Linked DNA regions of Idiomarina loihiensis L2TR. The protein of the gene in region 1 interacts with the protein of each later gene in a pairwise test. Links are inferred from orthologs where the notes say so. Each region holds a gene or a part of one and is shown in the gene's direction. Other genes may lie near its edges.

Region 1 (15,673 bases):
AACCCACTATTGGAAGCTGTAGCGGGGCACCCGGCTAATTGGCTGGAACTGAACCAATGGCCAATAACCCGTGCAGCGCGGTTTGCTGCTTTGTTCGCACTTGCTGCGGCTTTGTTGTTGCCGGTAAGCCGCGGCTGGCATCGGTTAGGTCTATTACTGTGTTTGCCTGTTGCTGCTTTTTTATTTTTTAATCAACGGGACGGGAAACTGCGTCTTCATGTTCTGGACGTGGGCCAAAGTCAGGCTGTGGTGCTAGAGAAAGACGGTAAAGCCATGCTAATTGATACCGGTATTGAGTTTAACTCCGGTTTCAGTGTTGCAGAATCTGTTATTGAACCTTTTCTTAATTACCATGGTTTGCGCCCTGAGCTGGTTTTTATCAGCCATGGCGACAGAGATCATAACGGCGGCAGAGATTTTCTTAAGCAAAGGTATCCTCAGCTAGAGTGGCGCGGGGATGCCAGTGATAAACCTTGTCGCGCCGGTGATACAGGTGAATGGAATAGCATGCAATGGAAGGTTTTGTGGCCAACGCCTGCGTATCAGAATACAAATCGGTTAAGTAAAAATAATCGTTCATGTGTACTACGCATCAGTTATAAAAACTTCAGTATGTTTTTGCCCGGTGACATTGAAATGACGGCAGAGCAATTATTGTTGAAGTCTTTACATAAACAGTCAGAAGCTAACTCTAATGTTCTGTTAATTCCACACCATGGCAGCAAAACATCGACCAGCTGGCCTCTGTTACAGGCGGTTAATGCTGACGTCTATCTTATCAGCTACGGTAAGCATAGTGGCTATGACTTTCCTCACCGCTATACACTGGAAAGGCTCTCCCGTACTCAAAATCCTTGGTTTGGAACTAGGGACAGCGGGCAACTGACTATTGTTAGTGACGGCAACACATGGAGTTTGGAGTTACCCTTTGAAAACAGGTAGAATAGCAAAAGTGTTAATGACTTATTTGAGACTACATGGATTCTCAGCTTAAAAAGAAGACGACCTTTAAACGCTTATTAGGTTATATCAAACCTTATAAGGCAGCTTTTATCGCTGCTATCCTGTGTATGATTGGTTACTCTGCCATTGATACATTGTTCTTATCCCAAATTGAAACGTTAATAGATGATGGGTTAACAGAGCAAGACTCTAATATATTGCTTTACGGTGCCCTCTTTGTTCCTTTTATTTTCATCCTTCGTGGTTCTTTGAATGTTGCTTCCAGCTATTTCCTGCATTGGGTGGGTTTTAAAGTCGTTACTAAAATGCGGCAGCAGCTTTTTGACCATATGATGAAACTGCCGGTGGGTTTCCATGACCAGCATTCAACCGGTGACTTGATTTCAAAAATAACTTATGACACTCAGCAGGTGGCGGAAGCGAGTAGCCGGGCCGTTTTGGTCTTGGTGAAAGAAGGCGCGTTCGTCGCCGGTTTATTGGGTTTGATGTTTTATCAAAGCTGGCAATTATCATTGGTATTTTTGGTGATAGGCCCCTTGGTTGCAAAAGTTGTCGGGGTTGTTTCACGTCGTTTCCGCAAAGTAAGTAGTCGTATTCAGACCGCTATGGGTAATGTAACCACAACTGCAGAGCAGATGATCAACGGCCATAAGGTTGTGATCATGCATCAGGGGCAAAAAGGTGAGTCGACACGTTTTTCGGAAATAAATAATATTACTCGTAACCAGAATATGAAGCTGGTGAATACCCGGGCTATTAGCACTTCAGTTATTCAGTTTATAGCTTCGTTAAGCCTTTCTATGGTTCTGGTTATTGCCAGTTTTCCAGAAATGCTGGGTGAGCTTTCGGCCGGTGCTTTTACTACGTTACTTACCGCTATGATCATGTTGCTGCGCCCGTTAAAGCAGCTGACTAACGTAAACAGTGATTTCCAGCGCGGTATTGCGGCGGCAACCAGCGTGTTTGCAATTCTGGACGAGCCGATTGAAGTTGATAAAGGTTCGCGAGTGGTTGATCGTGCAGCAGGTGATATTGTTTTTGATGATGTGACCTTTTCTTATCAAAAAGATGATGAACCTGCGTTAGAGCACATTAATTTTAAAGTTGATCAGGGCAAAACTGTGGCGCTGGTGGGCCGTTCAGGTAGTGGTAAGTCGACAATATCGAACTTGCTTACGCGGTTCTACGATGTAGAGCAGGGCAGCATTTTGCTTGATGGCCACAATATTAACGATTATAAACTGAAATGCCTAAGGCGTCAGTTTGCGCTGGTGTCTCAGCATGTAACCTTGTTTAACGACACCATAGCAAACAACATTGCTTACGGCGCTTCAAAAGATGTATCACGTGAAAATATTATTAAAGCCGCTGAACAAGCATACGTTACTGAATTCACCGACAGCATGCCGAAAGGCCTGGATACTATGGTGGGCGAGAATGGGGTGATGTTATCCGGTGGTCAGCGTCAGCGTATAGCCATAGCCCGTGCGCTATTACAAGACGCGCCTATTCTGATACTGGATGAAGCGACATCGGCGTTGGATACTGAGTCCGAGCGTCATATTCAGGATGCCCTGGGAACCTTACGTAAAAACCGTACAGCTATTGTCATTGCACACCGTTTATCAACCATTGAAAATGCTGATGAAATTTTAGTTATGGACAACGGTGAGATTATTGAGCGCGGTACACACCAGCAATTGCTTGATCAGGAAGGCGCATATTTTCAGCTGCATAACTTGCAGTTTAGCGGGAGCGCCTAATGTGGCTTCAAAAGCAGTGGTATAAAGCCAGGCTGCACCCTTTACTGTTTTTGCTGACACCACTGTCGCTGGTGTTTTGGCTGGTAACAAATTTGCGTCGCAGTTTTTATGCTTTGGGGTTAATGCCACGCTATAAAGCTGATGTTCCGGTCATAGTAGTGGGAAACATTAGCGTGGGCGGCACTGGCAAAACACCTATGGTTGTGGCCTTAAGTCAATGGCTCAAAGATGAGGGCTGGAATCCGGGCATTATCAGTCGTGGTTACGGTGCAAAAGGGCCTTTTCCCTACGAGGTTTTAGAGAGCGACTCTCCGGAAAAAGCCGGTGATGAACCTTTGCTCATGCGTCGTCGCACTGGCTGCCCGGTTGTTATTGCGCCCAAACGAGCTCAGGCTGCAAAGCTTATGGCGGAACAACACCCCAAAGTAGACGTTATTATCTGTGATGACGGGTTACAGCATTATGCACTCAAACGCGATATTGAATTAATTATGATAGACGCTGAGCGAGGCACCGGAAATGGATGGCTTTTGCCTGCGGGCCCATTACGGGAAGGCCCATGGCGTCTCAAAGGTGCGGACTGGGTTATTTCTAACTATGGTCGTCATGCATTCGCCCGACATGTTGTGGATGTCGAGCCTGGCAACTGGTACCGGGTTGATAATAACGAGCAAGTTGCGTTAAAAACCGAGAGCAAATTTAATGCCGTGGCTGGTATTGGTTATCCGCAGCGATTTTTTAACTCGCTAATTGAGCAGGGTATTGAACTGGAGAACAGTCAGAGCTTTGCGGATCATCACGCTTTTAGTCAACAGGACTTTTCTAACCTGGCTAGTAACCCTATATTAATGACAGAAAAAGATGCTGGTAAATGCCAGTCTTTTGCGCAAGCTGACTGGTATTACCAAACAATTGAAGCGAAGCTGCCCGAAGTGATGAAAACTAACTTATTGGCAGAGCTGGAAAGGAAGAAAAATGGCCATCGATAAAACGACATTAGCAATATTGGCGTGTCCAAAGTGTAAAGGGAAACTGACCTATTACGCCGATAAAGACGAGTTAGTATGCCGCGGAGAACGCCTCGCATATCCAATAGACGAGAATATTCCCGTGCTTATAGCGGATAAGGCTCGCGAGTTATCATCAGAAGAGTTAGAAAAGGTTCCTTCATGAGTTTTACCGTTGTCATTCCAGCTCGCTACGGTTCCAGCCGCTTGCCGGGCAAACCTTTAGCCGATATTGCCGGAAAGCCGATGATTCAGCATGTGGTTGAGCGAGCTGAGGCTAGTGGCGCTGCCGAAGTCATAGTTGCTACCGATGATATGCGGATTAAAGAGGGCGTTGATAAGTTTGGTGGTCGCGTAATGATGACCTCAAGTGAGCACTCCTCGGGTACGGAACGTTTGGCTGAAGTTATCGAACAATTAGCTCTGGCAGAAAACGAGGTGGTGGTTAATGTTCAGGGTGATGAGCCCTTTATTCCGCCTGAAATTATTCGACAGGTTGCCGATAACTTAGCGAATCAACGGCAGGCACCTATGGCGACGCTGGCCGTGCCCATTACTGACGCTGAAGATATTTTTAACCCGAATACAGTAAAAGTGGTTACCGATGCTGCGGGTTATGCGCTGTACTTTAGCCGTGCCGCAATTCCCTGGGACAGAGAGCACTTTTCTGCCGACCGGGCGACAAATGTCGTTACTGAGCATTATCATCGTCACATTGGTATTTATGCTTATCGGGCGGGTTTTGTCAGACGTTATATTGAATGGGAGCCAAGCCCTATTGAACAGCTTGAGTCGTTAGAACAATTGCGGGTGCTTTGGCACGGAGAACGTATTCATGTCGCTGAAGCCATTCTCGCACCGGCTACAGGCATTGATACTGAAGAGGACCTGCAGCGGGCACGAAAACTGGCAGGCGATGGTTAATCCATCGCCGACATTTTTGAATACTCATCTTCGAAAAAGAATTTTTCCTCACCAAAAGCTGGTTTTAAGTGATGCAGCCAGGTGGCATCCGGATCATATTTAGCGAAGAAGGGACGTTGTACCCAGTCCGGATTGCGCCCCTGGATAAAGCGTAAGGCAAAGACTTTCTCACCAGCAATTTCAGTAACACCCTGAACTTCTACTTTCCCCGGGCCGGCACTCATCGAGGGGCCTCGCACGGTACGAGCTATACCTGAAACCTGCTGGTACGCTTTCTGGAAAATTTCCCAGGTACGCTCCAGCGGTACTTCAAAGTAACGTTTTGCTCCGGTATCCCGCTCGACAAACATATAATAAGGGATTAATCCGAGTTGTACCTGCTTCTCCCACATAGAAGCCCAGACATCCGGGTCGTCATTAATGTGCTTGAGTAAAGGAGCCTGACAGCGGATTTGAACACCTGTAGCGCGCAGGCGACGAATGGCCTCCTGACATACTTCAGTGCGTAATTCATTCGGGTGGTTTAAATGCGCCATTATCGACACATGCTTGCCACCATCAACTAAGCGCTCTAATAAACGCAGTAAATCGTCCGCGTCGGGGTCGGTGATAAAGCGATATGGCCAGAAGGTTAATGATTTAGTGCCAATGCGTATGGTTTTAATGTGCTCGAACTCAGGTTGCAGTAAACCCTCTAAGTAATGGGCCAGCTTGCGCGTGCGCATAACCATAGGGTCGCCGCCGGTCACCAGCAAGTCAGTAACTTCTTTGTGCTGAGCCAGATAGCGGTGCAATTGATCCGCGTCATTTGAATTAAAGCGGGTAGCTTTACCGACAAATTGCGCCCAACGGAAGCAGAAAGTGCAGTAAGAATGGCAGTACTGCCCCTGAGCCGGGAAAAAGAGCACCGTTTCGCGGTACTTATGCTGCATGCCCGGCAAAGGCTCACCGTCAACATGCGGCACATTCATTTGCATTTGTCCGGCAGGGTGAGGGTTCATTTCATCGCGTAGCTGAGTCGCCAAATCAAACACTTCATTGGTGGTGTGCTTGCCTGACATTAGGTCTGCCATGCGCTGGTACGCAGAAGGCTCCAGCATATCTTTTTGCGGGAAAGTTAGCTGAAACAGCGGGTCATTGGGTACATTTTCCCAGTCAATCAGTTCGTTAAATACATATTCATTAACTCTGAATGGCAGTACATTAGCGACGACTTTCATTTCAAAACGCATGTCATCAGGAACTTTCTTTAACGCCTCAATTTTATCTAACTGGCGATGCTGATATACCTTGAATTTACGTGGTGTAATGATGGGTTGTTGTACATTGACTACTTGCTGCATAAGCCTCTCTGTAATTATCTGCAACTTGCTAAAGCACGTTGAAAATGAATTTGTCTGTCAGCTCTCTCTTTGGCGACCAACGAAATGCGACGTAGTATAAAGAATTTAAGGCTTCGTTGCACGTTCTGTAAGGTGTGAAAAGCAATGTACTCAAACTAATTAAGAGCGGGCATAAAAAAAGGCGCTCAACCGAGCGCCTTCTTAACTCAAACCAATTTATTTTTTAATTGGTGAAAACTCGCGTTTTGTATAACCAGTATATAACTGACGAGGACGACCAATTTTCTGGTTTTCTTCGCCCATCATTTCGTGCCAGTGAGAAACCCAGCCGACAGTACGTGACAGCGCAAAGATAACGGTGAACATATTGGTAGGAATACCAATAGCTTTCAGTACGATACCTGAGTAGAAGTCAACGTTAGGGAAGAGTTTCTTTTCAATGAAGTAGTCGTCTTCCAGAGCGATACGCTCCAGTTCCATTGCGACGTCAAGTAATGGATCATCACGATCCAATTCTTTCAGTACTTCGTGGCAAGATTCACGCATTACCGTTGCACGAGGGTCGGTGTTTTTGTATACACGGTGACCAAAGCCCATTAGACGGAAAGGATCGTCTTTGTCTTTTGCTTTCTCAATATATTTTGGAATGTTTTCAACAGAGCCAATTTCAGCCAGCATACGCAAGCAAGCTTCGTTTGCACCACCATGGGCTGGTCCCCATAAAGACGCAACACCCGCAGCGATACATGCGTAAGGGTTAGCACCAGAAGAACCGGCAAGGCGTACTGTTGACGTTGATGCGTTTTGCTCGTGGTCAGCATGCAAAGTAAAGATGCGATCCATAGCGCGAGCTACCGCAGGGCTTATTTTGTAGTCTTCCGCAGGAACCGAGAACATCATGTTCAGGAAGTTTTCTGCATAACCTAAGTCGTTACGTGGGTAAACGAAAGGTTGACCAATGCTGAATTTATAAGCCATTGCTGCAATTGTTGGAATTTTTGCAATCAGACGGTAAGCACTACGTAAACGTTGGTTTTCATCGTGAATCTCCAGATCATCATGATAGAACGATGATAAAGCTCCCGTTACGGCACATAACATTGCCATAGGGTGAGCATCGCGACGGAAACCATTAAAGAAATTGTGAATTCCCTGATGCACCATAGTGTGTTTAGTAATGGTGTTTTTGAATTCATGGTATTGCTTTTCGGTAGGAGCTTCGCCGTGCAACAACATGTAGCAAACTTCTAAGTAATCTGCTTTAGTTGCTAACTCACCAATAGGGTAACCGCGGTGCAGTAAAACGCCGTTTTCACCATCTATATAGGTGATAGCCGACTCGCAAGAGCCTGTAGCCAGAAACCCTGGGTCAAAAGTAAAATAACCATGTTTTCCCAGAGTTCGGACGTCAACTACATCCTTTCCTGCCGTTGGTGATAGTACCGGCAATTCAATGGATTGGCCGTCAATCTGTAAAGTGGCTTTACGATCAGCCATAAGGAATTCTCCTCGCTATCTACTTTGAAAAAGTGCGCTAATTTAACTCGATCATGCCCGTAAATGTCAATTTTAATCGGGGAACATGAACCAATTATAGCGAAATATACGTAATAAACATGACGAAAAGATTACTCAGATTGAAGAATTATCTTGTTAGGTTAGACTTTAGTAGTAAAGCGTATTTTAGTCAGCGTTCAAATCTGAGTTTGTCGTTGTAATTAATAGCTTGGCTAGATATACTTTGCGCCGTATTGGTGGCATGTTTCTGTGTCGCGCAAACGAAAATTGCATTTCTTTTGTGCTTTATTAAAAGGCAATCTATCGTGAAAAAAGAAAGACCTGTTAATTTAGACTTATCAACTATCAAGCTTCCTGCCGCTGCCAAAGCATCCATACTGCATCGTATTTCCGGTGTTGCTATGCTGTTCTCTCTGGCTTTTCTAATTTGGGCTTTTGCCGTGTCACTTAGTGGCCCTGAAGGCTTTGCTCAAATCGAGAGTATCATGACCAGCTTTATCGCTAAATTTATTGGCTGGGGTATTTTGACAGCGCTAGGATTTCACTTAATCATTGGTCTGCGTCACTTAGTAATGGACATGGGCTACTGGGAAGAACTCGATTCCGGAAGAATCAGCGCAATTGTCTCAATTGCTCTTTCTGTGATCTTTTCCGTATTAGTAGGAGTTTGGCTATGGTAACAGCAGCAGCTACTTTTGGTCGTAGCGGTTCTCATGACTTTATTTTATTGAGAGCCAGCGCGATTGTAATGGTTCTATATTCACTGTTCATGGCTGGGTTCTTCCTTTCTACGCCAGATGTAACTTATCAAGTGTGGAGTGGGTTGTTTGCCAACATTTGGATGAAAGTGTTCACTATGCTGGCCTTATCTTCTGTGTTAATTCACGGCTGGATTGGCATTTGGCAAGTATCAACAGACTACGTGAAAGCGTCCGGTCTCAGAGCTTTTATCCAACTGGTTTTCAGCGTTGGTCTGATCGCTGTTTGGCTCACTGGCTTATTCGTACTGTGGGGTGTTTAAGTGACTGTTAAAACTTTAGAATATGATGCAGTGGTGATTGGTGCTGGCGGTGCCGGCATGCGAGCAGCACTGCAAATTTCCCAAGAGGGATTGAGCTGCGCGTTGATGTCCAAAGTGTTTCCAACACGCTCTCACACAGTTTCTGCTCAGGGTGGTATTACCGTAGCATTAGGTAATGCGCATGAAGATAACTGGGAATGGCACATGTTCGATACCGTTAAAGGTTCGGACTATATTGGTGACCAGGACGCTATCGAATACATGTGTAAAGCTGGCCCTGAAGCTATTTTAGAAATGGAAAACTTAGGTTTACCATTCTCGCGTTTTGAAAACGGCAAAGTTTATCAACGTCCATTTGGTGGTCAGTCGAAGAACTTTGGTGGCGAGCAGGCTGCTCGTACTGCCGCTGCAGCTGACCGTACCGGTCACGCTTTGCTGCATTTGCTTTATCAGCAAAACGTGAAGAAAAAAACCACCGTATTTTCAGAATGGTACGCGCTGGATATCGTTAAGAACCAAGACGGCGAAGTTTGTGGTGTAACCACCATGGATATCGAAAGCGGCGAAGTTTACTTTGTTAAAGCTAAAGCCGTTGTTCTTGCTACCGGCGGTGCTGGTCGTATTTATTCTTCAACGACCAATGCTCATATCAACACTGGCGACGGTATTGGTATGGCTCTACGTGCTGGCGTTCCTGTACAAGATATGGAAATGTGGCAGTTCCATCCAACCGGTATTGCCGGAGCGGGCTCACTCGTTACAGAAGGTTGTCGTGGAGAAGGCGGTTACCTGCTGAACAAAGACGGCGAACGCTTTATGGAGCGTTATGCGCCAAACGCGAAAGATTTGGCGTCACGCGACGTTGTCTCCCGCGCTATGATGACTGAAATCCGTGAAGGACGTGGTTGTGAAGGCCCATGGGGTACTCACCTTAAACTGAAACTGGATCACCTGGGTAAAGAAACCCTGGAAAGTCGTTTGCCGGGTGTTTGTGACTTATCACGTACATTCGCACACGTTGATCCGGTAAAAGAACCAATTCCGGTTATTCCTACCTGTCACTACATGATGGGCGGTATTCCAACGGATGTTAATGGACAAGTCCTGACTGTTGGTGACGATGGTCAGACATCTCACGTTAAAGGGCTGTTTGCTTGTGGTGAAATTGCTTGTGTATCTGTACACGGTGCTAACCGCTTAGGTGGTAACTCACTGCTTGATTTGGTGGTATTCGGTCGTTCAACCGGTATGCATCTGGGTGAAACGCTTGCGGCTAACGTAGAAGCCAGAGAAGCAAGCAGCGACGACATTGACGCTGCACTAGCGCGTTATAATCGTTGGGAAAATACTCAGAAAGGCGAAGATCCGGCACAAATTAAGAAAGACCTGCAACAGTGCATGCAACTTAATTTCTCGGTTTTCCGCGAAGGCGATTCAATGAAAGAAGGGCTTGCTGAGCTGCGCGAAATTCGCGAACGCCTGAAAAACGCCCGTCTTGATGACACCTCCAAAGAGTTTAATACTCAGCGCGTCGAGTGCCTTGAGCTAGATAACTTGATGGAAACGGCTTACTCAACTGCAGTTGCTGCCAGCTTCCGTACAGAAAGCCGCGGTGCTCACAGCCGTGCAGACTACCCGGATCGTGATGATGAGAAGTGGTTAGTACACACTGTTTATCGTCCTGAAAAGGAAGATATGGTGACGCGGGAAGTCAATATGGCGCCTAAACTGCGTGAAGCTTTCCCTCCGAAAGCTCGTACCTACTAAGTTGGAGGGTATATGAAAAAATACACATTTTCAGTTTATCGTTATAATCCTGATGTCGACAACGCGCCTCATATGAAAGAGTACACGTTGGAAGTAGAAGATAATCAGGATTTGATGGTGCTAGAAGCACTGATCAAATTGAAAGAACAAGATCCATCGCTGGCATTCCGCCGCTCGTGCCGTGAAGGTGTTTGTGGCTCCGATGGTATGAATATTAATGGTAAAAATGGTTTGGCTTGTATCACTCATTTGTCTTCTTTGAAATCAGACAAAATTGTGATTCGTCCGCTACCAGGCTTGCCTGTCATTCGTGATTTGATTGTTGATATGAGCCAGTTCTATCAACAGTACGAGAAAATCAAACCGTACCTTATCAACGATGACAAAACGCCACCAGCGCGTGAACGACTGCAGTCGCCGGAAGACCGTGCTAAGCTTGATGGTCTTTACGAATGTATTTTATGTGCATGTTGTTCATCTTCGTGCCCGTCGTTCTGGTGGAACCCAGATAAATTTGTTGGGCCAGCTGGTCTGCTGCACGCTTATCGTTTCTTAATTGATAGTCGTGACACAGCAACGGACGAGCGTCTGGACGAACTTGATGATGCCTTTAGTGTATTCCGTTGTCACGGAATCATGAACTGCGTTAACGTATGTCCAAAAGGGTTGAATCCAACAAAGGCTATTGGACACATCAAATCGATGCTTTTGAGTCGCGCTGTTTAACTCGTTAAATTGTCGCGCCAATTTGAACGGTTGATGTTGTGGATGGCCATCCCACAAAGGATGGCTATTTTTTTATAAAAACGGTTTATCTATTCAGGTGAAGGAAACGCAATGCAAGATGGTGTAATGCGTGAATGGTTAGAAACATCGCATCTAGCCGGTGGTAACGTTGCCTACATTGAACAAATGTTTGAGGCGTATCTGGATGATCCGACGGCAGTCAGTGATGAATGGCGTCAAATGTTCGATGCGTTGCCGAAGGATAATCACATTGTTGATACTAAACTCAGCGATGTCCGGGAGCAGTTTCGCCAGGCCGCTAAGAATAAGCTCAAGCAATCTCAAACAGGCAGCACGACTGCCGCAGATCAGAAGCAAGTTAAAGTTTTACAGCTCATTAATGCTTACCGATTCCGCGGCCATCAGCACGCCAACCTTGATCCTCTTGGTTTATGGAAACAGGAAACCGTTCCAGACCTTTCATTAAACTTCCACGATTTAAGCAAAGACGACTTAGAACGCGAGTTTAATGTCGGCTCTTTAGCTGTTGGCAAAGACACAATGAAGCTGAGTGATATTCACGAGGCGTTGGAAAATATTTATTGTGGCTCTATTGGTGCCGAGTACATGCACATTGTTTCAACCGAGGAAAAACGCTGGATTCAGCAACGGTTGGAGGGTGTTCTTGGAAAGCCCAAGTTTGAAAAAGAACAGCAGACTAAAATTTTAAAAGAGCTGATAGCCGCTGACGGACTGGAAAAGTATCTTGGGTCAAAATTCCCGGGAGCTAAGCGCTTTTCATTAGAAGGTGGCGACAGTCTGGTTCCGTTGTTGAAAGAACTCATTTCACGCTCTGGTGAGCAAGGTGCCAAGGAAGTCGTTATTGGTATGGCTCACCGAGGTCGTTTGAACGTTTTGGTCAACGTTCTGGGTAAAAAACCACAGGACTTATTTGACGAGTTTGCCGGCAAGCATGACAGCACAAAGGGCTCAGGTGATGTTAAATATCATATGGGCTTTTCTTCTGATTATGCGACCCCGGGCGGCGACGTCCACCTTGCATTGGCCTTTAACCCGTCGCACCTTGAAATTGTAAACCCGGTTGTTATGGGATCGGTTCGTGCGCGCATGGACCGCCTGAAAGACCCGGAAGGCAAAAAAGTGCTGCCTATTACCATTCACGGTGACGCTGCTGTTGCCGGTCAGGGTGTGGTACAAGAAACCTTTAATATGTCGCAGACACGTGCTTACCGTGTAGGCGGCTCTATCCGTATCGTGGTGAATAACCAGGTTGGTTTCACTACATCTAAACAGGAAGATGCGCGCTCTACTCAGTATTGTACTGACATTGCCAAGATGGTGCAGGCGCCAATTTTCCACGTTAATGCGGATGACCCTGAAGCCGTTGTTTTTGTCACTCAGTTAGCGCTTGATTACCGTAATGCATTTCAGCGCGACGTGGTTATTGATTTGGTTTGTTATCGTCGTCATGGACATAACGAAGCCGATGAGCCAAGTGCAACACAGCCGCTGATGTATGCAAAAGTTAAAAAACAACCCGTTGCCCGCGAGCTTTATGGCAAGCGTCTGATAGAGAAGTCGATAGTAGATGAAGACACAGCTAAGCAGTGGATGTCTGACTATCGTGATGCATTAGATAAAGGCGAAGTGGTGGTTGATGAACACCGTCCTATGCGTCAGCACTCTGTTGACTGGTCTCCCTATATTGGAAACGACTGGGATGTAGAGTACGACTACAAAGTTTCAGCAGACAAACTGAAAGACTTGGGTGAAAAAATCACTCAGTATCCGGAAGAAGACAAGCTGAATTCCCGTGTTGAAAAAGTTTATCAAGAACGTCTGAAAATGGCGAAAGGCGATAAACCAATGGACTGGGGTTTCGCTGAAACTTTGGCTTATGCCACCTTAGTTAACGACGGTACTCATATTCGTTTGACCGGTCAGGACAGCGGCCGTGGTACCTTCTTCCACCGCCACGCGGTATTGCATAACCAAAAAGATGGTTCTACCTATATGCCACTGAACAACTTAGGTTCAGAGCAGGGGCAAATTGAAATTTACGACTCGGTTTTATCAGAAGCCGCGGTTGTGGCCTTCGAATACGGTTACGCTACGGCTGAACCGCAGTCTTTGGTTATGTGGGAAGCTCAATTTGGTGACTTCGTTAACGGCGCTCAGGTGGTTATTGACCAGTTCTTAAGTTCTGGTGAACAGAAATGGGGACGTTTATGTGGTTTAACATTGTTATTGCCACACGGTTACGAAGGCCAGGGTCCAGAGCACAGTTCAGCCCGTCTTGAGCGTTTCCTGCAATTATCAGCTGATCACAACTGGTCAGTCTGTGTACCGACAACGCCTGCACAGGTTTTTCATATGATCCGTCGTCAGCACTTACGTCCGGTTCGCCGCCCGTTAGTTGTTATGACGCCTAAGTCATTGTTACGTCATCCGTTAGCGGTTTCAGAAATGGATGATTTAGCGGATCATGGATTCCAGAACGCGATTGGTGAAATCGATGATCTGAATCCGAAAAAAGTAAAACGCGTGGTATTTTGCTCAGGTAAAGTCTACTACGATTTACTGAAAGAACGCCGCGAGCGTGAACAAGAAGATGTTGCCATTATTCGTATCGAACAGCTGTATCCGTTCCCTGCGGAAGAAGTGGCAGAAATTATGAAAGATTATCAGCACGTTAAAGATTTTGTCTGGTGTCAGGAAGAGCCTCAGAACCAGGGTGCATGGTATAGCAGCCAGCATCACTTCTGGGCCGCAATTCCGAAAGGAGCTCAGTTGTCTTATCGTGGTCGTAGTGCGTCAGCCGCACCGGCGGTCGGATACATTTCAGAGCACAACAAGCAGCAGCAAAACCTTGTTGACGAAGCGCTAACCATTAAATAGGTGAAGATGAACCATGGCGATTGATATTAAAGTTCCTCAATTACCCGAGTCTGTTGCAGATGCAACAATTGCAACATGGCACGTAAAACCTGGCGATAAAGTGTCTCGCGACCAGAATCTGGTTGACATCGAAACCGACAAGGTAGTGCTGGAAGTGGTTGCGGAAGCAGACGGTGTTTTGGGCGAAATTACTGCCGAAGAAGGCACTACCGTAACAGCTGAAGAAGTTATCGGAAAAATTGAAGAAGGTGACGGTGCGTCGGCATCTGACGATAAATCAGACAATAAAGACTCAGACGACGACAAGAAGTCAGAGAAAAAAGAATCTGATTCTTCAGAAGACAAAGGCTCTGACAAAAAAGGTTCTGGCGAGAAAATGGAAGTTAAAGTTCCTCAACTGCCAGAATCAGTCTCTGATGCCACTGTTTCTACCTGGCACGTTAAAGCTGGCGATGCAGTAAAACGTGACCAGAACCTGGTTGATATTGAAACCGATAAAGTGGTTCTGGAAGTGGTTGCTCCGGCTGATGGCGTTTTAGCTGAAATTAAGCACGAAGAAGGCGCGACAGTCGGTGCTGATGACGTTATCGGTATTGTCGAAGCTGGTGGGTCTGCTGGCGGTAGTTCAAGCAAGTCCGATGACAGCAAATCTGAATCTTCTTCAGAAAGTAAAGACGATGACGGTGACAACGAAGTAGCGGGTCCTGCGGTTCGTCGTTTACTTGGTGAACACGGCCTTAAGCCAAGTGACGTTAAAGGCACTGGTAAGGGCGGTCGCGTCACTAAAGAAGACGTGGAAAAACACGTGAAAGCTCAGTCTTCTAAGTCTTCGGATAGCAGCAAACAGCAGTCTTCACAGCCAGCCGTTTCAGGTGACCGTGACCAGAAACGTGTACCAATGACACGTCTGCGTAAACGTATCGCTGAGCGTCTGTTGCAAGCTAAGAACGACACCGCGATGTTGACCACGTTTAACGAAATCAACATGAAGCCAATTATGGACTTGCGTAAGAAGTACAAAGACGTGTTTGAAGAAACTCACGGCACGCGTCTTGGTTTCATGGGCTTCTACGTCAAAGCTGTAACTGAAGCACTGAAACGTTTCCCAGACGTCAACGCATCCATTGATGGCGACGATATTGTTTACCACAATTTCTTCGATATCAGCATTGCGGTATCAACGCCTCGTGGTCTGGTAACTCCAGTTCTGCGCGACACTGACCGTTTAAGCATTGCGGATATGGAAAATGGTATTCGTGACCTGGCTATCAAAGGCCGTGACGGTAAGTTAACTATGGATGAAATGCAGGGTGGTAATTTCACCATTACTAACGGTGGTGTATTTGGTTCACTGCTTTCAACGCCAATTCTGAACCCACCACAAAGCGCTATTCTGGGTATGCACAAAATCCAGGAGCGGGCGATGGTGGTAGACGGTAAGATCGAAATCTTACCGATGATGTACCTGGCTCTTTCTTATGACCATCGAATTATTGATGGTAAACAATCGGTAGGTTTCCTGGTTACCGTGAAAGAGCTATTAGAAGATCCTCAACGTCTTATCCTGGATATCTAAAGACGCTGAGAACCAGCCGCAATGCAATTTAGCTTGCGGCTGTTAATTATGCGCCGAGCAGGTTAAAATTCGGCGCGGTATTCGGGTAGGCAGCACTTTAGCTGCTTAAGTTGTTTCAACGAATCGGAAGAGCATCATGAATTTGC
Region 2 (15,591 bases), 1.5 Mb from region 1 along the record:
CAATACATTAGCCTGAATGACACCTTGCACGAAATTAACGTGGTCCTGCGGCGGGTAAAACAAACCGCTGAGCAGTCTGCACAACTCATCGCAACAGAGCCAGGAGTGTGGCGGACCAGCAGTAATGGGCAACAGCTGGGTACGCTAATCGCTCATGCGCGTTTAGCCATCGTTGCCGAGGTACCGATAGAACAGGCAAAACGTATCTCGAGTCTAAACATTAACGGCCAAAAGCTGCGGGTGAGCCAACGCGAACAAACCGTGCGTAATGGCTTTGTACGAATTTGGAGTGAGCCACCACAGGACATCAACTGGACCATCGGTCAACGCGTTAACGTTGTACCCCAGGCAGCAATAGAAAATGCTTATCTTCTGCCGGCCAGTGCCATTGCCACACTGCAGGATCAACCCATTATCTTTAGCATAGAAAATGCGACAATTAACGCTGTGCCTATCGAACTATTAAGCTTAAGCGGCGAGCATTACTTTGTGCAATCAACTACACCTCTGAACATCATTGCAACGCATTCTGTCGCAGCACTCAAGGTTATCGCAGAAGACGAGGAGGCGCAGTAATGATTAGCCGCATACTGAGCTTTTCGTTAAAAAATCGTCTGTTTGTTTTTATTACTTTTCTGCTGTTAATAGCGGCCGGTATCCAGTCGCTTCGCCAACTACCGGTGGATGCTTTCCCGGAGATTTCACCGACTCAGGTTAACGTCATCTTACGCGCCCCCGGTATGGCTGCCGAACGGGTAGAAAACCAGGTAACTCACCCGTTAGAAACCGAATTGTTGGGTATACCGAATCAAACCATTCTGCGCTCAACCACCAAGTACGGTATTACCTCGATAACCCTCGACTTTGACGAAGGCACCGATATTTATTGGGCGCGCCAACAAGTTGCGGAAAAACTCGCCGCCGTCAGTAAAGACCTGCCGGACGGTATTCAAGGCGGTATGGCACCGATGAGCACGCCATTAAGCGAAATGTTTATGTTTACGATAGAAAATCCCGGCATGAACCTGGAGCAAAAGCGTCACCTGCTAGATTGGGTGATTCGGCCGACACTACGCACGGTTGAAGGGGTAGCAGATGTCACTAATTTAGGCGGTAAAGTCAGAACCTTTCAGTTTACTCCGTCGGCGTCAAAATTAAGTGATGCTGGCATTTCGCTACAAACTATTAAGGATGCATTGGCTGATGCCAACCAAGTCGGTAATTTAGGTCGCATCACCCAAGGTACCGAAACTTTTAGCGCACGGGTTACCGGACGTATTGTCGCGCTTGACGACCTGGCGGCCATTAGCGTGACGAATCAATACCAGCAAGTGTATCGACTAGACCAACTGGGTGATGTTGCGCTCAGTTACCTGCCGCGCTTTGGCGCGATTACCAAGGATGGTGAAGAAGCCGTAGAAGGCCTGGTGGTTGGATTAAAAGGAGCTAATGCCGCTGCGGTGGTTGAAGCGGTAGAGCAAAAACTGGCACAAATAAAGCCTAGCCTGCCAAAAGACACTGACATTAACGTGTTCTATAATCGTAAAGGCCTTATTGACACGGCTATAGCTGGAATCTCTGATGCGCTGATGCAGTCCATCGTGTTAGTTATAGCGGTACTGGTTTTCTTTTTACGTAATGTTCGTGCGTCAATTTTGGTCTCGTTATCGATCCCCGTGGCGGCGCTGATCACCTTTATTTGCCTGCAATTACTCGGTTTATCGGCGAACTTGATGAGTTTAGGCGGGTTAGTTATTGCTATCGGTATGATTGTTGACTCGTCGGTAGTGATCACCGAAAAAATCGAGACCGAGTTAAACTCACAAAAACAGTTACCCTTGCTGCACAAAATTTACCGTGCCAGCCTGTCCGTGGCGCCCTCTGTAGTTAGCGGCACTGTGATCATTATTTTGGTGTTTTTACCTCTACTCACGCTGACTGGCCTGGAAGGTAAGTTATTTTCACCGGTCGCCTTGACCATTGTTATAGCAATCACCGCCGCTTTAGTGACTTCGCTGACGCTAATCCCTGCTTTAGGCTCTTTACTAATGCGACCCAAAGCTCGCCGCAATAAATCGCTTGAGCGTATGCAAGCGTGCTATCAGCGTATATTATCCGGCGCAATTAAACGTCGCAGTGCCACACTGATGGGCTTTGCGGGAGTGCTCGCCTTAAGCGTAGTCAGCTTTATCATGGTCGGTAAAATCTTTATGCCTACCATGGATGAAGGCGACATTATCGTGCAACTGGAAAAGTCACCGACCATTTCTTTACAAGAATCGATAGAACTGGATACACAGGTTGAGCGTGAACTACTCGCTAAGATCCCGGAGATCAAGCAAATCGTTGCCCGTACCGGCTCAGATGAACTCGGTTTAGACCCCATGGGTTTAAACGAAACCGATGTGTTCATGGAGCTTAACCCTAAAGACAGCTGGCGTTTTGATAGCAAACAAGAACTGATTGATGCCATTCGCGAAGTGGTTTCAGGCTATCCTGGCATGAACGTTAACGTTACCCAACCTATTCAAATGCGCATTTCTGAAATGCTAACCGGCAGTAGTGGCGACGTCTCGATTAAAGTGTTTGGTGATGACATGAATACCCTTGCCAATGTCACCGATAGGGTAGTTGAGCAAGCCAAACAAGTGCAAGGCGCGGTCGACGTTCAGGCAAGTGTTATTACTGGCGCACGCTTTTTAAGTATTGTCCCGAATATGCAGCAACTGCGCTTTTATGGCGTCACGAAACAAAACTTTAGTGAATTTATTCTTTCACAACTCAGCGGCTTTCCGGTCAGCGAAGCCGTGAATGGACGTATTCGCACACCGATTGTCATGGGTTCGCAAAAACCTGCGGGCAATTATCACTCTGTCAGCAACATCGAGTCCTTGCCAATTGTCACCGACAACGGCGAAACCGTCGCACTGCAGCAACTTGCCGAGATCACCTTCGAGCACGGTCCGGCGATTATCGAGCGTGAAAATTCTAACCGTTACGCGTTAATCACCAGCAATGTTGAAAACCGCGATGTCGTTGGTTTTGTTAATGAACTACAGCAACGTGTCAGCGCCAACGTAAACCTTGATCCGGGCTATTTTATTGAGTACGGAGGTGAGTTCGAAAACCAGGCGCGGGCCAGTGCTAATTTGTTAATGGTTATCCCTGTCGCTTTGCTGTTAATCGTTATCTTACTGTTTAGCTCGATGGGCTCGATTGGCCTGACAACGATTGTGCTGACGAATATTCCGTTTGCCCTGAGTGGCGGGGCAATTTCGCTCTGGCTAAGCGGTGAGTACATGTCTGTTCCGGCATCGGTCGGTTTTATTGCTTTGATGGGCGTTGCCATACTTAACGGTATCGTCATGGTAAGCCACTTCGAGCAGACTCGAGTTCATTTCTCCGACTTTAAAACCTTAGTAATTGAAGGAGCTAAAGACCGTCTGCGGCCGGTCTTAATTACAGCCATTACCGCTATTTTTGGCCTGATTCCGCTGTTAATGTCCAGTGGTCCCGGCTCAGAAGTGCAAAAGCCTCTGGCGGTTGTGGTTATAGGTGGGCTGATAACGGCAACGCTGGCCACCCTGCTGTTGCTGCCTATTTTATACTTACTCGTAAACAGGAAAGCTCGTGATGTCCAATAAGTTGTTAAAACTCTATTTTAGCCGCGAACAAAAAGCCGATTTGGTCGACTGCCTGATTCAACTCGACTATTTAAGCGGCTTTAGCCTTTATGACATTGACGGTTTTAGTCGCAATCACGAACGTTTTGATATCGGCGAGCAAATTCGTGGCGCACGCCGGATGATGATGGCTGAAGTAATTTGTGCTGCTGATGATGTAACCCGTATTCGTGAGGCTTTATCGCAGCTAAACTTCAAAGAGCCAGTCCGCTACGTGATGCAGTCAGTAGAGGATGTTGGACATAGTGATTATATCTAACCTATTTTGTTGGAACAGGGGGGGAGATCTCTCCCCTGATGTTTCTGCGATGCCTTTCAAATTAAGGGTAAGTTATCGCGCGATTTATGTTGGGCTTGTTAAGCCGCTACTAAAACTCATGAGTATCTTATTTACCCCAAATGTCCTGTCTTAACCCAAATTATGGTTTCTCTATCAACAAAGGGATGGTGCACGCTCGTGTGTGGACTGCGCATCCAGGTGCCTTCGGGATAGCGTCCGTGTTCATCACAGAACTCGCCGGATAACACCAGTATTTCTTCGCCGCCCAGGTGGCGGTGTGGTTTGAACACTTCATTTGCTGGCCACTTTACCAGTGCAACGTGCTCAGTGCCATGACTATGTAACGGCATAACTTCTAGCCCGCCTTGGCCGGGTAACCACTCAGCTTCATGGGTGTTAATGCGCACAACTTGAGTGTCGGTTGGTTGGAATTGATGCAGCTTAACCAGTAATTTGCAGCCATCTTTACTAAAGGGGGCATGTGAGCTTCCTGGTGGGTTACGAATATAAGTACCAGCTGGATAGTCACCGTTTTCATCAGAAAAAACACCTTCGAGAACTAATATTTCCTCACCCAGTGGATGCTCATGAGTGCTAAATGATGCACCTGGCTTATACTCAACGATGCTGGTCGCACGACCGCGCTCAGCCTCTTCACGCTCCAATAATTTACGACGCACACCAGAAGCCGGGCTGTCGACCCACTCCTGTTTCGCCGTTTCAATAATGACTCGTTTAGCAAAATCTAAATTTAACATTACCTAAGTCTTACATCCGTCAAAAACCGTATTACACTTACGTAAATTAACACCTTAATAGTTCACGCTGAGCGAAAGACAAAAGGAAAACAGCAGAATGGCTGAAAAAATGATTGTTGCATGTCCTTCATGCCACAAGAAAAACCGCATTGTGGTCGATAAGAGAAACGAGAACGCTGTTTGCGGTCATTGTCGGTCATTACTTTTTAGCGGGAAAATTATTGTCATAAATAGTGATGAATTTCGAGCTCATCAGAGTGCTGATATGCCTCTCATTGTAGACTTTTGGGCGAGTTGGTGTGGGCCTTGCCAGCAGTATGGTCCTCATTTCGAACAGGCGGCTACAAATATGCGATATGACGCTCAATTTTTAAAGATAAGTACGGAAAAAGAGCCCCATTTAGCGCAACAATATGCTGTGCGAAGTATTCCGACAACTCTGTTTGTTAAAAATGGTCAGGAAGTGGCTCGACAAGCTGGTGTCATGTCGGCGTCACAGATTCAGCAGTGGGTAGCTCGGTATTAATACGCTCAATTATCCTCTGGTACGGGGTTTGCTCACCTGAGCATCTGGCTTCTCCGGAAACTTATGTTTAAAACAACTGCGTAATACCCAGCAAAATAGCGTAGCGGCCAGCTTTACTAATGAAAACCAGAATCAAAAATTGCCAGAAGGTTAATCGCAGCATACCGGCTATAAACGTAAGAGGGTCACCAATGAAGGGAGCCCAGGCCATCAGCAGCGACCACTTACCAAAGCGTTCAAACCAGCGATGACCACGGGCAAGAGATTTAGGTTTGAACGGGAACCAGCGGCGATCCTGATACCGTACCAAAAAACGGCCCAGAACATAGTTGACTACTGACCCCAGCGTATTACCGATTGAGGCTAGCCACCAGATTATCCAGACATCGTAATCCATGCGCTGGGCTGCCACGACCACAAACTCAGACTGAGCAGGCAGTATTGTGGCGGCCAGAAAGGCTGTCAGAAATATACTTAAATACATAAAACCCTATTACGTGGCACAGCTTATAACGGATGTCATCAGTGTACTGGAAATGACAAACACAAAAGTTTTTGACTACACTCAACAATGAACACTCATCAATAAAGCAGAGAGGTACCTCAATGGCATTTGAAAAATGTCCAAAGTGTGAAGATCAGGTACTGGATAATAACTATAGCTGTCCTGCCTGTGGTTTTGTGAAGAGTGAAAAATCGGAACAAGAGAACCAACCGGGCGAAAACAGCGCTATTACGTCTGAGAACACATCGAAAAGTTTGCAGATACAAGGTGTGTTATCGCTCGTTATTCTTATCGTGGGTGTGCTTTGGTTCTTTTTAACCTCAGAAGAATCTCAACAAAGTAACGAAATCAATGTGATACCTCTGGTTATGTTTATCGGCGGTCTTATCTGGTACATAGTGACGCGCTTTCGAATCTGGCGTTCGCACTCTTCTTAAATGGACTTACGTAAAAGCACAAAAGCCCAACAACACCGTTGCTGGGCTTACGAGTCTTTTGTTCATCAGTCTTTTATACGCATCAACCGATGAATGGCTCTTTACGACGCACGCAATGCTTTAAAAATCATAGGTGGCAGAAAGGCGAATGTCACGACCGGCCTCATAAGGCCCCACCACGGTTGGGAACACTTCGCTGTAGTCACCGACACTTGAATGGTTTATGTATTGCTCGTCCAGCAGGTTAGTTACCGCTATGTTCACCGAAAAGTTGTTAGTAATATCCCACGCGCTATAGAGATCAACAACGGTATAACTTGGCTTGTTCAAAGTATACAGCGAGTCGGTCCAGCCATTCTCCAGCGCCTGATGCAGGGTTTTAATATGAATGTCATCTACTCGAGTCACATTAAAGCCAAAGCTCAGGTCGTTTGTAACAAAGTAGTCTGCACCCAAAACAATAGTGTTACCACGGCTGTTACCCAAACCATTAAACTCATAGGCGTTCAAATCGATTGAATCATAACTCTCAGTGTACAAGCCGTCGCGCGGAGAAAGCTCAGAGTCTGCGCTGGAAAAGCCGAAGTACATGTCCAGAGAGTTCCAACGATACGCAAGGTTAAATTCAACACCTGTCGACTCAACGTCACCAATGTTGTTGTAGACAGAGTTCCCTGCAAAACCACTGAAAATGACGTCATATATGGTTGACTGATAAACACTGAATTTTGCATTCAGATTATTAGCACTGTACTCAATCGAGGTTTCGATGTTCTCAACCGTTTCCGGTACGACATCACCGGCGACAACGGGAATATCGTTTCCGTCGTAAAGGTATTCGTCCAGAGTAAAGCCATCGCCAATTTCTTTACCTCTGGCGGCCTCGGCGTAACTTAATCCAAACTTCCATGCCTGCGACAACTGATACGACAAACCGGCGTTAAAGCTAAGCTCACTGTCATCGAGGCTCGCCGGCGTATCCGTTACAGGCTCGCCAGAATACTCATCAAGCAGAATTTGTTGCTGAAATTCATAGTCGTCATAGCGCACGCCGTAGCTAAACAAAAGATCGGCTGTAATATGACTATGCGCTTGCGCGTAAACGCCTAATACACTGCTTTCTTCTGAGTTTTCTTTCGGGCCGGCAGCAGGGCCACTTTCTACCTCATCACTGCGGTAATCGACGCCGTAAGTAAAGCTGTGGTTGAGAGTTTCGCTGGTATTGCGAATATCAAAACCCTGAGTGTCAATTTCAGCTAACCAATCAAAACGGCCACCGCGAAACGATGAGCTTGTCTGGTAAGCGGTTGCTTTAAGGTACACCGCGTCACTGTGGTCAAACCGGTAATTGGCGACATAGGTGTCACGTTTAGCCGCGCTTGGATAAAGCGGCGAACCTTCGGGTACAACCCAGTTCGGGCGAGCAGAGAATTCACCTTCTTCATCGCGCTGCTCAAAACTGAATGACACATAATGATTATTGGCAATGTCACCACTTGCTTTTAAAAAGGTGAGGTCCTGGTCTGCTGCTGTACCGTATATTTTATTATCGTCACCGTCTTCCATGGTGTTGCGGTCAACGGTACTGAAATAGCCTAAAAGACCAAATGAGTCATTAAGCTTCCCGTATAACGTGCCGCTGTAACGCGTGCCATCATTAGAGAAGTAGTTCGCTTTTAAACGACCGCCAAACTGCTCGTCATTGTGCAGTAAGTCCTGAGCATCTTTTGTCTTGAAGCGTATTGAGCCGCCAATAGCTCCAGGGCCACTGGTCGCCTCGCCAGCGCCGGCCTGTACGTCTATTTGTTTGAGTAAATCTGGGTCCAGGGTTACGCGACCAATATGGTGAAACAGGGTGGAAGTTTGCTGCGCACCATCTACCGTCACATTAAGGTATGCATCTTCAAGGCCGCGAATATAAATCTTTTGGGCTACACCAACAGAACCACCTACGCTTACCGAGGGAGATTCCCGGAAAATGTCAGCAAGGTCATTCGCCTGAAACTGCTCTATGTCGTCTGCAGTTACACTAAAGTTTGTGGCGGCGCCAACGACAGAAATTCGCTCTATTTGTTTCTCTTCTTTATCGCTATTTTCAACATCCGCTGTCTGCGCAAACAGGACTGGGCTAAATAGCGAAAACACCGCTCCAGTAAAGATAAACTTATTCAAAACAGTTCCCCCTTTAGATTTTATTAAATCTAAATGAGAATGATTATATTGTTCATTTGAAATAAAACAAGGCCTTCGGGATTGCCACAGAATAAGTTATTCAGAGGATTGCATGCGTGGGGCTGCTATCCGTCGAGATATCGTTAGATGCTTGCGAGGAAAAAGCAGAAATACGAAGTTATTTTCAGTAATGGACATACATATCTCTAAGAGCCGTCTATACTTTTAAATAGCGTCATAATTGAATGATGCTGACAAACTCTTTAAGGAGTTGACAATGGATACGCAAAAAAATAAAGGTTCACAAACGCCAAACAAACCAGGCGAACAGAAGCAGGCAGCACCCGGTCAGCAAAAAGACCAAAAGCAATCTGAGCATGCACCTGCTAAAAAAGCGTAATTAATTACGCAATCCCGAGCCCAGTGTAATTTGCTGGGCTTTTTTGTAGGGGCTAATAAAGTTTTTCAGCAACTATACTTCTATTGGCTTTTCGCACAGCAGCTCCCACGCCTGAAGCATCTCTTTCTTCGCAGAACCCCAGCGATACCGGCCTAAAGCGCCGCTTTTCTGAATAACACGGTGACACGGAATTAGCATTGCAACAGGATTAGCTCCAACAGCATTACCAACTGCACGAGATGCCCCTGGGCAATCGAGTACATTGGCAATTTGCGAATAGCTCGCCAGCTTTCCCGGTGGTATCCTCAATAACGCTCGCCATACGGCCACTTGGAAATTAGTACCCATAACGTGCAATGACAAGGGGTTAGACTGCCCGTCTTTTAACCGACTAAACAGTACGTTAGCCACATAGTTCGTCGCGTTTTCGTTGCTTACGAGCGCGGCTTTGGGCCAGTCTTTGCATAAATCAGTAAGTATCTCGTCAACAGCTCTGGAGCCCAAAAACTCAATGCGGCATACGCCCCGTGGAGTAATTGCGACAAATATCTTACCAAAAGGAGTTTCATTTACGCCGTATTGGATAGTAACTCCCTGGCCTTCGTTCTTGTATTCACCTGGCGTTACGGCTTCTAGCTTTACAAAGTGGTCATACAGTCGGGAGCCTCCGCTTAAACCCATGCTGAGGGAAACATCCATAAGAGAGCTTTCTCCCTTCAGCATTCGTTTGCTTCGCTCCAGCGTAAGGGCCTGCAGGAAGCGTTTCGGTGTGGTGCCTGCCCATTTACAAAACACCCGATGGAAGTGGAACGGACTGAGATGAACATGAGCAGCAACGTCTTCCAGGGTCGGCTGGCTCGATACATGCCCTGACATATAGGTCATGGCTTTTTCAATGCGAGTGTAGTCAGACATAATCAATACCTTTAAACGTAACGAATTGATACACCACCATCCACTAATAAGGTGGAACTGCAGGTAAGATTAGAAGTATCACACGCTTACTATAATGCCGACCCGAAGCTTGCTATCTGGAGACAAGTGACCTCGAATTCAGACTGAATCGATTTTTTCATAAACGGGTGTCACTTGTTACACCCTATTGCTAATAAGCACTTCTATTTTAAGTTATATTGTAGCGCTTAAAACCATTTAGAAAATTAGGAACGTTCAGGCGACGTAATTAGAGGTTCTATTAATGCAACGAACAAAAAAAGCGGCAACCAAACGCCAGCATATTCTTGAGACGGGGTACCGGTTGGTACTTAAAAAAGGCTTTGCTGCGGTGGGGTTGCAGGAAATTCTTAAGAGTTGTGGTATCCCAAAAGGTTCCTTCTATCATTATTTTCCATCGAAGGAAGCCTTTGGTTGCGAGTTGTTGAAAGAGTACACCAATGATTACGGATGTAAGTTTGAGCAGCTGCTTACGGCATCGGGTAGTGGCCGAGACAATTTAATGCGTTACTGGGATGCCTGGATAGCTGACCCTGATGACCCGACACGTGGTTGGGCGGAAGAGTGTCTGGTGGTGAAGCTTGCGGCTGAGGTTGCAGACATGTCTGAGACTATGCGGCAGATCCTGGATGATGGCGTGCAGCAGCTCATAGTAAAGATTGCGACTTTGATTGAGAATGGTCGTAGTGATGGCTCGCTAGCTGATGGAGCTCCTCCCCTTCAATTGGCTCGGATGCTTTACCAGATGTGGATGGGTGCGGCATTGCTCGCTAAATTAAGCCAGGACAAGGAACCTCTACATGAAGCGCGGAATTCAACTCTTCTAATGCTGGATTGCAGCGATACTAAGGCTTAAAAGGCCGTTATCCGCTATACCCGAGTTCACCGGCTCATCACTCTGAGTCGATTTGACAGAATTGCTCATTGTCCGCTACAGTTAAGAATAGACCGGTCGTCTATAGCGCAAGGCGTTAAAACACGTCGATCTAAAACCTGATTGGTTTAGAGAATTTACCAATGTTTACTTATAGACAATGAACGGGAGATAGAATGAGTAACCAAATTACTACGATCAATCCCTCTAACGGCGAACAGCTGAAAAGCTATACGAAAATGGATCTTGCCGAGGTCACTCAGATAATCGAGGAGAGCCACGCTGCATTTTTACAATGGCGTCTTGAGTCGCTGGAGCAGCGTGCTAAGAGCGTGAAAGCTATCGGTAAGGCGCTGCAAGAACACAAGGAAGAGTTTGCCGACCTCATGGTTAAAGAAATGGGGAAACTGCCCGAACAGGCTCGTCAGGAAATCGACTTATGCGTGGGTATATGCGACTACACCGCTGAGCATGGCCCGGAAGAGTTGGCTGATGAAGAACGCAAGCCAGGCAACGGTCAGCGAGGTATTGTCACTTACTCGCCAATTGGTATCGTCTACGGTATCCAGCCATGGAACTTTCCCGCTTATCAAGTCGTACGCTATTCGATAGCTAACATCATGGCCGGCAACACTGTGCTGCTGAAACATGCTGAGAACGTTACCGGTAGCGGCTTGTTGCTGGAAAAAATTTATCGCGAAGCAGGACTGCCTGAAAACGTGTTCCGCACCTTGGTTATTTCCCACGAGACTTCGGATGAAGTCATTGCTCACTCACTGGTACGTGGTGTGACTCTCACCGGGAGCGACGGCGCAGGACGTAAAGTGGCGACTCAGGCTGCTAAGCATCTCAAAAAGACGGTGCTGGAACTTGGCTCTAACGACGCGTACCTGGTGCTCGACGATGCCGACCTCGATGTTGCGGTGGATACCTGCGTTATGGGACGGGTATTCAACACCGGACAGACTTGTGTGGCTGCCAAGCGGTTCGTGGTGACCGAGGCTAACTACGAGGCATTCAAAGAGCGCTATGTTGAGAAGATGAAAGCTCTGAAAGTTGGTGACCCTACGCAAAGCGATACGGATGTAGGCCCTATGGCCCGTGTTGATCTGCGAGACCAATTGCATAAACAGGTTGAAGAAAGCGTGAGTAAAGGCGCCCGCATACTTTGTGGCGGGGAGAAACCTGAGGGCAAAGGTGCCTTTTATCCGGTAACCGTGCTGGAAAATGTCGAACCGGGTCAGCCGGCTTACGATGACGAGCTGTTCGGCCCAGTTGCCGCATTGATTCGTGCTAAGGATGACGAAGACGCTATGCGCATAGCTAACGACAGCCGCTACGGCCTTGGTGGTGGTATTATCTCAAAAGATGTGCAGCGTGCCACGGAGTTGGCGAGCAAATACTTCGATACCGGTATGGTTTTCATCAACGGCTTCGGCGTTGCAACACCAGAGATGCCCTTTGGTGGTGTTAAGGACTCAGGCTACGGCCGCGAACATGGCGGTTTTGGCATGCATGAGTTTGTTAATGTTAAGGCAATCAACGTGGTTAAGGAGTAATTCCTCGCAGGGTTAGCTTTTAACTTACCGGCCACTCCTCAATGAGTGGCCGTTTATAAACTCTTTTGTCCCCGTCTTTTCTGTCAGCAACTACTGCTGGGTCTGATTTAACGCCTGAATAGCAAAGCTGCCAAGCCAGTGACCACCTTCGTAGCTATCGCCGATTAGATTAGGGTATGAGTGCGCCATATGCTTATCGGCTATTTTGCGTAAATGCCTGTACTGCGGGTATTGGTTAGCCAGCGCATAGAGGTTCCAGGCGCGGCTGAAATTTAAACCGTCCAGATGAACCAGTTTGCCATCGGTTCTGTCGCCAACTTCACCTACCGCCAGACTGAATTCTGGGTCAGCGAGTTGTGGCATAAAATCATCCAGCCAGGTTAAAAACTGCTGCTTCGGTAGAACGCGCTGCATTAAGCCAATTTCTTCCAGGCAGGGCGAAAGAAAGTCGTAGCCGCTGGGCTCCCAGCCTATGGGGCAGTTTTTATCTTCCAGAAAATAGTCTTTCGCGCGTTTGGCAATTAACTGCTGTAGTCCGGTGTGCTGCTGGTTAACGGCATAGTCGTAGGCGAAACTTAAGCCAAAGGCTGTGTTGGTATGCTCGCCCACACGCACTGGGTAAACTAATCGAGGTAAGAAGTTGATATAGCGCTCAACAATTAAATCGGCTAATGGTTGTAAGTTAGCGGCTAGGTCTTTGGCCATAGGGTCTTCCCATGAATGGAGCTCGTCAGACAGCTTTAACAGCCAGGCCCAGCCGTAAGTGCGCTCAAACGAGTCATTAATATCTTTACTGAAAAAGTCGACTTCGCGCGCCACTTTCTCGGCGGTTAAATTACGTTTAAGTATGGCTTTGACTTCGTCGGCCTGTTCTAAGTCCGGAAACTGACGCAGCAACGTCACCATTGACCAATAACCATGAGCGGCGCTGTGCCAGTCAAAACAGCCGTAAAAAACCGGGTGCAGAACCGACGGTTCCTTTAAATCATCGGCACTGCCTAATATTATTCCTGTTTTGTATGGATAAGGTGTCTCGACACAATGCAGTGGTAGCTCCACCAGCTTATTGGCTTCCGAGAGGCTGAGCTCGTGTGACGATGCGTTATTATCGGCCGCCTGAGTGAACAGGCTAACCGACATGAGTAGGGCACTGCTTATAATGCCGCGAATATTCATAATGTTGCCTTATATGCTGGAGACTGTGTTAACTGGCTCATTGGTTTTTCAGTAAATCGAGAAAGAAAGCGTATTCCAGCGCCGTGTTTTGCAAGCGCTTAAAGCGCCCGGAAACACCACCGTGACCCGCTTCCATTTCGGTTTTAAACAGCAGCAGATTATCATCGGTTTTATAATCCCTGAGCTTAGCGACCCACTTGGCTGGTTCGAAATACTGCACTTGTGAGTCAAAGAGTCCGGTGGTTACCAGCAGGTTAGGGTAGTCCTGTGCGCTGATTTGATCATAAGGTGAATACGACAACATATAGTCGTAATAGACTTTCTCTTTCGGGTTACCCCACTCGTCAAACTCGTTGGTAGTGAGAGGAATACTCTCATCCAGCATGGTCGTCACAACATCGACAAAAGGTACATGTGCCGCTACGCCAAGGTAAAGCTCCGGTGCCTGATTGATCACTGCGCCCATTAACAGGCCACCAGCACTACCACCCATGGCAAAGACTTTATCCTCTGCGCCATAGCCTTGCTCAACCAATGACTTAGTCACATCAACAAAGTCATTAAAGGTATTTTTCTTGCTCAGTTTTTTGCCGTCTTCGTACCAGGTGCGACCGAGCATTTGTGAGCCGCGAATATGGGCGATAGCAAAAACAAAGCCGCGATCCAGTAAGCTTAGACGGTTGCTGCTAAAGCTGGGTTCTGAAGTAGAACCGTAAGAGCCATAACCGTATTGATAAAGTGGGTTGGCGCCATCTTTTTTAAATTTGTCCTTACGGTAAACCAGTGTTACCGGTACCTCAGCACCGTCCCGGGCGGTGACAAATAACCGTTCGGAAGCGTAGTTTTCAGGTTTAAAATCGCCAAGTACAGGCTGTTGCTTTAACAGCGTTTTATCCAGACTGTTCAGGTCTACATTATAATGGCTACCCGGAGTGGTCATACTGGTGTAGTAAAGGCGCAGCTCAGGGTTATCGGCTTCTTTGTTACCGTAAAAATACAGCGTGTAAGCTTTGTCGCGGAATGAAAGCTCTTGTTCATCACCGGTATTTAGGTTTCGTACGAACACCTCTGTTAGTCCGCGCTGGCGCTGTTTATAAACCAAATGCTGGTCAAACAGCTCAATGTCTTCCAGTCGAGTGTCTTCTTTATGTGGAATAACTTCCTGCCAGTGCTGCTTGTCGCCAAGCTTATCTGCGCTTACCCGCATCAGGCGAAAGTTCACGGCATCCAGATTGGTCAACACATAATAATCATCACCGTGTTTAGCTATGCTGTATTCCAGGCCGTCTTCCCGTGGCACAAACTCAACCGGCTTGGCGTTGGGGTCATTGGCATCAATTAGCGAGACGCCTTTAGATTCGGTCGCATCATGGATAATATAAATTTTTGAGTCGTCTTTGCTTTTGCGAATGCCGGTGTAAAAGGTTGTGTCCTGCTCTTCATAGACCAGTTCATCTTGTTGCTGTTCGGTACCCACTTTATGACGATATACTTGATAACCCAGCAGGGTTTCCGGGTCTTTCTTTATGTAGTAAAAATGCTGTCCGTCGTTACCCCAGACAATATCGCCAGACGTATTTTTGATTTGATCCGGGAGTAACTCACCGGTTTTCATATTCTTAAGTTTAATTTCATACATACGGCGGCTAACGGTATCTTCACTATAGGCAAGAATCGCATCGTCCGGGCTAACTTCAAGACTGCCTACGGAGTAATAATCTTTACCTTCAGCAAGCTCATTAACATTTAACAAAATTTGCTTGTTGGTACCGGAAAAATCTGTACTGCGAACGTAAATCGGGTATTCGTTATCGCCGCGCATTTCTGTTGAGTAATAGTAGTCGCCGTCACGTACTGGTACGGAGTTATCATCTTTGGCAATGCGGCTTTTCATTTCTTCAAACAGCTTTTGCTGCAAATCTTCCGTGTGAGCCAGCATCTCATCCGTATAAGCGTTCTCTGCCTCAAGATAAGCCAGTACTTTAGGGTCTTTACGTTCATCGTCCCGCATCCAGTAATAATTATCGATGCGGGTATCACCATGAATGGTCATTTCATGAGGGACTTTTTCTGCTACCGGAGCTTCAACGCCTTGTTTAGAGGTCGATGAGCTGGTATCGGTGTTTTGATTCGCGGGAGAGCAGGCCTGCAATAATGCAGCACTTAATAGAGCAATATAAAGGGGGCGAAGTTTTTGCATGTGGAGATCTCGTTATGATTATTATTTTAATTCAAATGATATTAACAAAGTTATAATTTGTTAGCTA

Evidence for each region.
Region 2: the proteins of kdsB (region 1) and IL_RS00365 interact in binary tests that used the Escherichia coli proteins (3 or more experiments, as listed by UniProt). The link is inferred for Idiomarina loihiensis L2TR from one-to-one orthologs.

What each region holds. Positions count from the first base shown.
Region 1 is NC_006512.1:1,609,212-1,624,884, reverse strand. Bases 2,777-5,776 are described here. They hold kdsB (3-deoxy-manno-octulosonate cytidylyltransferase), read left to right. Parts: upstream 2,777-3,895; coding sequence 3,896-4,657; downstream 4,658-5,776. Other genes in these bases: IL_RS07735 (KamA family radical SAM protein), read right to left, coding at 4,654-5,776; IL_RS07745 (Trm112 family protein), read left to right, coding at 3,702-3,899; lpxK (tetraacyldisaccharide 4'-kinase), read left to right, coding at 2,777-3,715. In the rest of the region: IL_RS07760 (DNA internalization-related competence protein ComEC/Rec2), read left to right, coding at 1-942; lipid A export permease/ATP-binding protein MsbA, read left to right, coding at 978-2,726; more of lpxK, read left to right, coding at 2,726-2,776; more of IL_RS07735, read right to left, coding at 5,777-6,000; gltA (citrate synthase), read right to left, coding at 6,217-7,497; sdhC (succinate dehydrogenase, cytochrome b556 subunit), read left to right, coding at 7,824-8,198; sdhD (succinate dehydrogenase, hydrophobic membrane anchor protein), read left to right, coding at 8,192-8,539; sdhA (succinate dehydrogenase flavoprotein subunit), read left to right, coding at 8,540-10,306; IL_RS07710 (succinate dehydrogenase iron-sulfur subunit), read left to right, coding at 10,319-11,032; IL_RS07705 (2-oxoglutarate dehydrogenase E1 component), read left to right, coding at 11,144-13,951; odhB (2-oxoglutarate dehydrogenase complex dihydrolipoyllysine-residue succinyltransferase), read left to right, coding at 13,965-15,527; sucC (ADP-forming succinate--CoA ligase subunit beta), read left to right, coding at 15,664-15,673. UniProt on the Escherichia coli protein: Activates KDO (a required 8-carbon sugar) for incorporation into bacterial lipopolysaccharide in Gram-negative bacteria.
Region 2 is NC_006512.1:64,062-79,652, forward strand. What follows is about bases 8,781-11,765. They hold IL_RS00365 (TetR/AcrR family transcriptional regulator), read left to right. Parts: upstream 8,781-9,959; coding sequence 9,960-10,571; downstream 10,572-11,765. Other genes in these bases: IL_RS00360 (bifunctional transcriptional activator/DNA repair enzyme AdaA), read right to left, coding at 8,834-9,676; IL_RS00370 (NAD-dependent succinate-semialdehyde dehydrogenase), read left to right, coding at 10,766-11,765. Also shown: IL_RS00320 (membrane fusion-like protein), read left to right, coding at 1-576; IL_RS00325 (efflux RND transporter permease subunit), read left to right, coding at 576-3,644; IL_RS00330 (DUF3240 family protein), read left to right, coding at 3,634-3,942; IL_RS00335 (cupin domain-containing protein), read right to left, coding at 4,074-4,721; thioredoxin TrxC, read left to right, coding at 4,819-5,247; IL_RS00345 (YqaA family protein), read right to left, coding at 5,315-5,731; IL_RS00350 (zinc ribbon domain-containing protein), read left to right, coding at 5,854-6,189; IL_RS00355 (TonB-dependent receptor), read right to left, coding at 6,310-8,361; IL_RS13810 (hypothetical protein), read left to right, coding at 8,639-8,761; more of IL_RS00370, read left to right, coding at 11,766-12,148; IL_RS00375 (DUF2891 domain-containing protein), read right to left, coding at 12,239-13,324; IL_RS00380 (S9 family peptidase), read right to left, coding at 13,362-15,524. UniProt on the Escherichia coli protein: Involved in response to both electrophiles and reactive chlorine species (RCS). Represses the transcription of the nemRA-gloA operon by binding to the NemR box.